Regions from separate parts of the Vulcanithermus mediatlanticus genome, predicted to be linked through region 2. Evidence: a T-box and tRNA genes for the amino acid it is inferred to sense, from the RefSeq annotation. Region 2 holds a T-box; the other holds one or more tRNA genes.

Region 1 (4,233 bases), 540 kb from region 2:
AGCCTAGCGCCAGACCCTGCGTCCTCCCTCGATTGAGAGCGCCTCGGCCACGGGTTTTCTGGCCAGCAGGCTGGCCTCGTAGTGGTGGCGCGAGTCGTTGCCGGCCCTGGCCACCGCCGCCTGGAGGTCCTCGACGCTCACCGCCTCGGGGTCAAAGGCCACCGCGGCCACGCCGTGCTCGAGGAAAACGTCCGCCAGCTTGACACCGTCTTGCGACAAAAGCCCGTTGCGCACCCGCGTCGCGCACCGCGGACACCCCATCCCCAAAACCCTGAGGTAGGCGACTTCCGCGCCCTCGAGGTCTTCCTCGCGAAACGGCTTTTCGATCGGTTCTACGTGACAGCCGTCATGCCCTTCCATGCCATACCTCCTCCACGGACTCCACCTTAGCCCACCCCCCTTGGGGTGGGCTATAGACAATTGTCCCTTGCCTTTTCGCAACTTGCAATACCCACCCCCTTCTTTGCGCCAGACAAAACCGAAGAATTAGTACTCAATTTACTACATCTCGATCCTTCCAGTCATGCTTTCGAAGCCCTCCGCTCGACGTTGGCGCTCAACCCAACCGTAGGATCGCCACCCGTGCAAATGACCACGGCTTCACTTCTCAATGTGGTATTCGTAGGAACAAGCATGGATTACGCTGAGTCGATGGCGAGATCGAGGTGCCCTCTGACGTTGCCGAGCGCTACGGGAGCTATGGCCTGTATGCCCTGGAAGTCGACGGCGACTCCATGTACTGCGACGACCTCCCCTATTCCATCCCACCGGGGTCCTTCGTGGTGGTCGCCCGCGAACTGGAGCCGCGCCCAGGCGACCTCGTGATCGCCTGGCTCAAAGGCAAGGGGGTGGGTTATTTGAAGGAACTCGAGGCCAAGCGCGGGCATCAAATCCTCAAGAGCTGGAACCCCGAGGTGCCGCCCATCGTCGTCGGGCCCGACGAAGAAGTCGAGATCCAGGGCGTGGTCGTCCACGTGGGATTCGACCCCCGCAGGGTGAAGCGGTAGGCGCAAGCTCTGATTCAAGAGCACGCAGGAAGCGCGGCCACAGGCCACAGGTAAGGAGCACTCAATGAACCTGCCAAAGAAAGTCGAGAAAAGGCTCACCGACGGGCTTAAGCGCTTCCAACCCCTGTTAAAACGAGCGAAGGATAAAGACGTCAACGAGTCCGATACTGTCTTGCTCGTCACCGACATCCTGGCCGAGCTCTTCGGTTTCGACAAATACCGGCAGCTGACCTCCGAGTATGCCATCCGTGGGCGCTATGTTGATCTGGCTATCACCGACGGTGAAAAGCCGCTCGTTCTCGTCGAGGTCAAGTCTGCGGGGACTGAGCTGAACGACAAGCACGTTCGGCAAGCCGTGGATTATGCAGCCAACGAAGGCATCGAATGGGTGCTCCTTACCAACGGCCACACCTGGCGGATCTATAAGATCATCTTCGCTCAGCCCGTCGAACACGAGCTGGTGGACGAGCTCGATTTGTTCCACCTGAGCCCCCGCAGTAAGAAGGACCTTGCCAGGCTTTACCCTCTGACCCCCGAAGGTCTGAAAAGAAACGCCCTCGAGGGCCACTATCGCCAGCGGCGGGTTGTCAACCGTTTCTTCATCGGTGCAATCATCCGCAGCAAGCCCATCGTAGACGCCATTCGTCGGGAGCTGCGAAGGATTGAGTCCGAAGCCAAGGTGGCCAGCGAAGAAGTGCTGGACCTCATTGAAAGGGAAGTCCTAAAGCGTGAGTTGATCGAGGACGATCGGGCTAAAGAAGCCGCACGCGTCGTCAAGCGGGCACAGAACCGAAAGAAAAGGGCGACCAAGGCGAAAGAAAAAACGGAATGAAACGACCCTTGGTTCTCTCGCGGTCCGGGAGTGAGGCGCTGAAATGGATTGGACAGACTTTGCTTTTGCTTTCCTCCTTGGAGCCTGGCTGATCTACTCGGGCTCAAAATCGAAAGGTTGGATCGCCCGGGGTTGGCGATACGGCCTTGGGATAATCCTTCTGTTGATGTCGCTCGTATTCATCCCAAATGGCGCATCCGAGTCTGATGCCAGCAAGACTGAGGTAGAAGCCAAAGCAACCGCTACCTACGCTCAAACAACCCCCAGCACTAAGCCGTATCGGGCAGCCATTCCCGGTCTGGAGTGGACCGATATCGTCTTGAATCTGGAAAGACAGCCCTTCGGTTTCAAGTTCAAAAGGGTCAAACTCGAGGGCGCTTGGGCCAAGACGGCTAACAAAGTTGACCCAGACACCGGTGCAAGGATGACTGTTGAAGTGGTCTACGATTACGGCGTCTATCGCGTTCAAGCTGATGTATCTGGGGCGAACGCATATCCAACGGCCTCGTGGCTTCTGCCTTACGTTGCCACTCTCCCCTACGATGGGTCTAGCCCACGAGAGGCCAAAACCTGGGTTGCTGAAGCGTTGAAATACGGCAAGAAAGTTCAAACCCGGCATTTTGGGCCAGCGACCTTCGAGGTCTATGTGACTTCGCCAACGTATTACGGCCTCAAGATCTATCCGGCACGCTAACTGCATAAAAAAAATAAAAATGCCCCGCCGCAAAGGAGAAGGCCTGATCCGCCAGCACCCAGCAGCCGTGGAAGATCCGCGTCGAGGCGCCCAGGGGGCCAGATGGCAAGCGGCGGCGCCTGGTTGCCTACGCCCGCACCTGGGAAGACACCATCGGGAAGCGGGTCGAGCTCCTGATCAAGGCCGGCCGCGAAACCCCAGAGGAGGCGGGGAAGTCTATCACCCTTGGCGAGTGAATCGAGGGCTTCTTGAGGCGCTGCGATGGCAAGGTCAGGCCGAACACCCTAGCCCGCTACCGCACCTACGCCAAGCACCTCGAGCCTCTGGCCCACTACCCCCTCTCAGAGCTCAAGGTGGCCCAGCTCGAGGTCCTCTACAAGGACCTCTCCACCAAGCTCGGTCGCAGCCACCTGGTCCGCATCAGCACCTTTCTCCAGCGGTTCAAAACATTTTGGGTCTTTCTCATCGGGCAAAACCCGAGTAGGGTGGTCAAACAAGAGGAACCCCCGGTCTTCGGACCGGGGGTTTTCCTCGTTCTGCTCTTGGTGGGCGATGGTGGACTTGAACCACCGACCTCACGCTTATCAGGCGTGCGCTCTAACCAGCTGAGCTAATCGCCCGCCCAGCACCCAACAACTTAGCAGTTTCCCCCCACCCGGTCAAGGGCTGACCTGGGCCTCGGTGCGCTGGTTGACGGCGTCCACGGCGATGATCGTTGCCCCCTTGGCCGGCACCTCGGCGTAGAACCTGACCCGTTTTCCCTTGGGCAGGTTCAAGCGGCTGAAGGTCTCGCCGTAGCGCACCACCACACGGTCAACTTCGACATCGTCGCTGGCCACGCCGACGATTCGCAGCCGTCCATCGACCTCTTCCACCCGTTCGATGGTGACCCGGGGCGGCGCCTCGTCGAGGACCAGGTCGAGGTCACGGCTCGTGGTGTGGCCCTCGAGGTCCTTCGCCACGACCTTGACCCTGATCCGGCCGGCCTGCGGTGCCTTGAGCTGGAAGCGGAAACGCACCAACCGTTTCCCCTTCATCTCGGGGAGCAAAACCTCGGTCCCCGCCACCTCAACGCTCGCCACGCCGGTATCATCGAAGGCGTAGCCCTCGACAGTCACCGCCCGCCCCTTGGCGACCGCTCCTCCGGTCGGGTGGGTAATTCCGAGGAATGGCGCGGTCTGATCGGGGCGAGCGGCGCAGGCGCTGAGCACCACCACCAGGACGGAGAGGAGCAAGGCCCTTCGCATCCCCCCGATCCTACCCCTCCCCTCGGCCAAGCGGGGACCCATCGCCGGCCTTAGGGCGACTGGGGAACCTGCCCGGGCAGCTGGAAGTAAAGCCTGGGGCCGACGCGCACCGACACACCCGGCCCCGAGTTCAGCCAGTAGCCGAAGACGACCTCGCTCAAGATCGAGACGCCCTTCTGCGCCCCCGAGGGCCAGTCAAACCCCAGCGTCCCCAGGGCCGCCACGTCGGCGCCGCTCCCGCTGCTGTAGCGCACACCCATCCCACCGCCAACGTAGAGGGTGAACACGTCCGTGGGCACGGGATAGAGCGCCTCCGCCTGAACGCTTGCATAAACACCGCCGCTGGTGGTGCTGAAAATGACCGCGCCCCGGGCGCTCATGGGCCCGAGCGCATCCGTCTGGCCACCGGCCAGCTGGACGTTAATCGAAAACGGCGCAAGCCCGATCTCGCCC
Region 2 (4,233 bases):
GTGACGAAGAAGCTGTAGACGTTCCAGAGCGTCAGGAAGTAATCGCGCAGTGCGTCCTTGACCAGCTTGGGGCCGAAACGACGCGAGGCTTCGGGGGGCGCGGCGACGTAGATATACCAGCGAAGGGCATCGGCGCCGAAGGTGTCGATGATTTCCCAGGGGTTGACGATGTTCCCCTTGGACTTCGACATCTTCTCGCCTTTTTCGTCGAGGATGTGCCCGTGACAGATCACGTTGCGGTAGGCCACGGAATCAAAGAGCATGACGCCGAGTTGGTGGAGCGAGTTGAACCAGCCGCGGGTTTGGTCGATGGCCTCGGCGATGAAGTCGGCGGGGAAGCTCTTTTGGAAGGTCTCGGCGTTCTCGAACGGGTAGTGGAACTGGGCAAAGGGCATGGCGCCCGAGTCGTACCAAACGTCGATCACGTAAGGTACGCGGCGCATGGTGCCGCCGCAATGCTCGCAGCGGAGGGTGATCCGGTCGACGTAGGGGCGGTGAGGGTCAAAATCGGGCGATTCGGGGTCGATGGGCTGCTGGGACCGCTGCTTTAACTCTTCGAACGAGCTCACCAGGTGCTGGTGGCCACAGGCCTCACACACCCAGACCGGAAGCGGGGTGCCCCAGTAGCGGTTGCGCGAAAGTGCCCAGTCGACGAGGTTTTTGAGCCATTCACCGTAGCGTCCGTGTTTGATGTGCGGCGGGATCCAGTTGATGCGTTCGTTCTTTTCAAGCAGCGCCTCTTTAAAGCGGGTGTTTTGAATGAACCAGGTTTCGGTAGCGTAGTACATGAGCGGCGTTTTGCACCGCCAGCAGTGGGGGTAGCTGTGCAGGAAGTCCTGGCGCATGAGCAAGAGCCCCCGGTCTTTGAGGTCGCGGATGATCTCTTTGTTGGCATCCCGGAAGAAGCGCCCCTGGAAGGGGCCGACCTTGATCTTCCCTTCCTCATCGACCGTGATCAGGACCGGTAAGTCGTAACGCCGGGCGACCTCCATGTCTTCAGCACCGAAGGCTGGGGCCTGGTGGACGATGCCGGTGCCGTCTTCCTTGGTGACGTAGTCGGCCAAGACGACATAATGCGCCGGTTTGTCGGCCTCGACGAAGCGGTAGGGCGGGTCGTAGGCCAAGCGCTCGAGCGCCCTGCCGCGAAAGCGCTTTTTCACCCTGGCTTTGTCCCCGAAGAGCTTTTGCCCGAGGCCGATCTCAAGGATGAGGGTCTCGCCCTCGTATTCGAAGGCGGCATAGGTGAACTCGGGGTTCACGGCGGCGGCCGCGTTTCCGGTGAGCGTCCAGGGCGTGGTGGTCCAGACCAGCAGGCTTGCCTGGTCGAGCCCCAGCTTTCCAGGTTCCCGCAGGGGAAAGCGGACGTAGATCGAGGGATCGCTGATTTCCTTGTACCCCTCCGCGACCTCGTGCGAAGACAGGGGTGTGCCGCAGCGCGGGCAATAGGGGACGACTTTGTAGTCTTTGTAGATGAGCCCCTTTTTCCAAAGCTCGCCGAGGCTCCACCAGACCGACTCGATGTAACGCTTGTCAAAGGTGTAGTAGGCGTCGCTCAGGTCGACCCAAAACGCGATGCGCTCGGTAAAGCGCTCCCATTCCTTTTCGTATTCGAGCACCGAGGCTTTGCAGGCCCGGTTGAAGGCCTCGATGCCGTAGCGTTCGATGTCGCGTTTGCTCTTGAGTCCGAGCTTCTTTTCTACCTCGAGCTCGACGGGAAGGCCGTGCGTGTCCCAGCCGGCTTTGCGGGGGACGAAGTAGCCCTGCATGGTTTTGAATCGGGGAAAGAGATCCTTGTAGCTCCTGGCCTGGGCGTGGTGGACCCCGGGTCTTCCGTTGGCGGTCGGGGGACCTTCGTAAAAGGTAAACTGCGGCTTTCCACGGCGCTGGTCGAGACTCTTTTCAAAGATTCGCGCCTTTTTCCAGAATTCGAGGATCGCCTCCTCGAGCTGGGGAAAGTTCGGCGAACCGACTTCCTTGAACATCTCCACCTCCAAGAACGGGAAACGCCCGCGCTCGGCGCGCGGACGAGGCGATGCCCCGCGGTACCACCGCGCTTCGCGGTCTTGCGACCGCGCCCTCTTTTAGCGCTGTAACGGGCGCACCCGGCGGGCATTACTCGGCTCTCGCCTTTCCTCCCGCGGCTCGGGGGTGATTTTCCGCGCTCCGGTTCCCACCCGGCTCTCACCATCCCGGGCTCGCTGTGGGGCCTCGAACGCGTACTCGTCCCCGTCGTCGCCTTTACAAAAGCCCTTTCTGGGGCTATAATTGGCCTCCGGAAGTCCGGCGACCGTGGGTACATCCTAGCAAAACCCTAAAATGCCCGTCAATTTGGCCGGATTCCGTTCCCGAGAATAGTGAGGTTGCCATGGAGCTGTACTTGGATACTGCCAATATCGAAGAGATCCGCGAGATCGTACGCTGGGGCGTGCTTGCGGGTGTGACCACGAACCCGACCCTGGTCGCCAAGTCGGGACGTGATTTGAAGGCCGTGATCGTCGAGATCGCCGAAACGGTGAAGGGCCCGGTTTCGGCGGAAGTGATTTCCACCGACGCCGAGGGGATGATCCGGGAGGCGCACGAACTCGCGCGCCTTTCCGGCTACGTGGTGATCAAGGTCCCGATGACCCCGGAGGGTCTTGCCGCGACCCGGGTGCTCGCCGATGAAGGGATTCCCGTGAACGTTACCCTCGTGTTCTCACCCACGCAGGCCCTGCTCGCGGCGCGAGCCGGGGCGCGGTATGTGAGCCCCTTCGTCGGCCGTGTCGACGACATTTCGTGGGATGGGATCGCCCTCATCGAAAAGATCTCCGAAATCTTTCAAATCCACGACCTGCCAACCAAGATCATCGCCGCGAGCATTCGCCACCCCAGGCACGTGGTGGATGCCGCGCTCGCCGGCGCCGACATCGCTACCGTTCCCTACAAGGTGATGAAGCAAATGGTCGAGCATCCCCTCACCGACAAAGGCATCGAGCGTTTCCTCGCCGATTGGCGTCAGGCCCAATCCGACCTACGTGGATGAACGAGTGGTGGCAAAGATGAGCCGGAAAAAAAACAGCCCAGAGCAGCTGACCTTCCAGGAACTTTCGTCGAAGATCCTCCCCGAGCTCCACCTCATCGCCGCTCAGGTCGGCCTTCCCAATTACAAGCGCATGAAGAAGGACGAGCTGGTGATGGCGCTGTTGGAGAAGGAGGCCGAGGGCGAGGGGTTGCAGCTCGCGCGCGGTTATTTGGAGATCAGCCCCGATGGCTACGGGTTCTTGCAGGAGAATGTCTACAACCTCGATTCGCGGAGCGTGATCGTCTCCGCTGGGCTGATCAAGCAGTTCGCGCTGCGGAGTGGTGACTATGTGGTTGGCAAAGCCCGAGCACCGCGTGAGAACGAGCGCTACGGCACCCTCATCCGGGTCGAGGCGATCAACGGCGTTGATCCGGAAACGGCGAGGCAGCGACCGAAGTTCGACGAGCTGATCCCACAATTCCCCGACCGCAGAATCCGCCTCGAGACCACCGCCGATGAGCTGGCCACCCGGGTCATCGATCTCCTCGCGCCCATCGGTCGGGGGCAGCGTGGTCTCATCGTCGCCCCGCCCAAAGCGGGTAAGACCACCCTGCTCAAGAAGATCGCCCGGGCAGTGGTGCAAAACGAGCCCGACATCAAGGTCATCGTGCTCCTCATCGACGAGCGGCCGGAGGAAGTCACCGACTTCCGGGAGGAGGTGGAAGGGGTCGAGGTCATCGCCAGCACCTTCGACGAGCCCCCGCAAAGCCACATCCGGGTCGCCGAGTTCGTCCACGAACGCGCCAAGCGGATCGTCGAAGAGGGGGGTCACGTGATGATCCTCCTCGACTCGATCACCCGCCTTGCCCGGGCCAACAACCTGGTGACGCCGCCCACGGGGAGGACGCTCTCCGGCGGTCTGGACTCCGCTGCCCTCCACTTCCCCAAGAAGTTCCTGGGCGCGGCGCGGAACATTCGGGGAGGCGGTTCCCTGACCATCCTGGCCACGGCTTTGGTTGAGACCGGGAGCCGGATGGACGACGTCATCTTCGAAGAGTTCAAGGGGACGGGCAACATGGAGCTTCATCTCTCCCGGCGACTCGAGGAGCGCCGCATCTTCCCTGCCATCGACATCCTCAAGTCCGGGACCCGTCGCGAGGAGCTCCTCCTGGGAGAAGAGGTCATTCACAAAATGTGGCTGCTCAGGAAGGTTCTCGCCGATATGGACCCCG

What was found. A T-box is a leader RNA that pairs with one kind of tRNA and senses whether it is charged. The one in region 2 lies ahead of ileS (isoleucine--tRNA ligase), so its partner is inferred to be a tRNA-Ile.
Region 1: it has a tRNA-Ile gene. The T-box ahead of ileS (isoleucine--tRNA ligase) is inferred to sense a tRNA for this amino acid. The anticodon was not compared.

The regions. Positions count from the first base shown of each region.
Region 1 is NZ_AP042385.1:1,389,750-1,393,982, reverse strand. It holds gene ACZ5BT_RS08120 (heavy-metal-associated domain-containing protein) at 4-360, opposite strand; gene ACZ5BT_RS08115 (LexA family protein) at 666-1,007, shown strand; gene ACZ5BT_RS08110 (type I restriction enzyme HsdR N-terminal domain-containing protein) at 1,072-1,839, shown strand; gene ACZ5BT_RS08105 (hypothetical protein) at 1,883-2,533, shown strand; tRNA gene ACZ5BT_RS08100 (tRNA-Ile) at 3,077-3,153, opposite strand; gene ACZ5BT_RS08095 (hypothetical protein) at 3,193-3,780, opposite strand; gene ACZ5BT_RS08090 (hypothetical protein) at 3,831-4,233, opposite strand, start outside.
Region 2 is NZ_AP042385.1:1,932,619-1,936,851, forward strand. It holds gene ileS (isoleucine--tRNA ligase) at 1-1,982, opposite strand, end outside; T-box leader at 2,018-2,242, opposite strand; gene fsa (fructose-6-phosphate aldolase) at 2,366-3,022, shown strand; gene rho (transcription termination factor Rho) at 3,039-4,233, shown strand, end outside.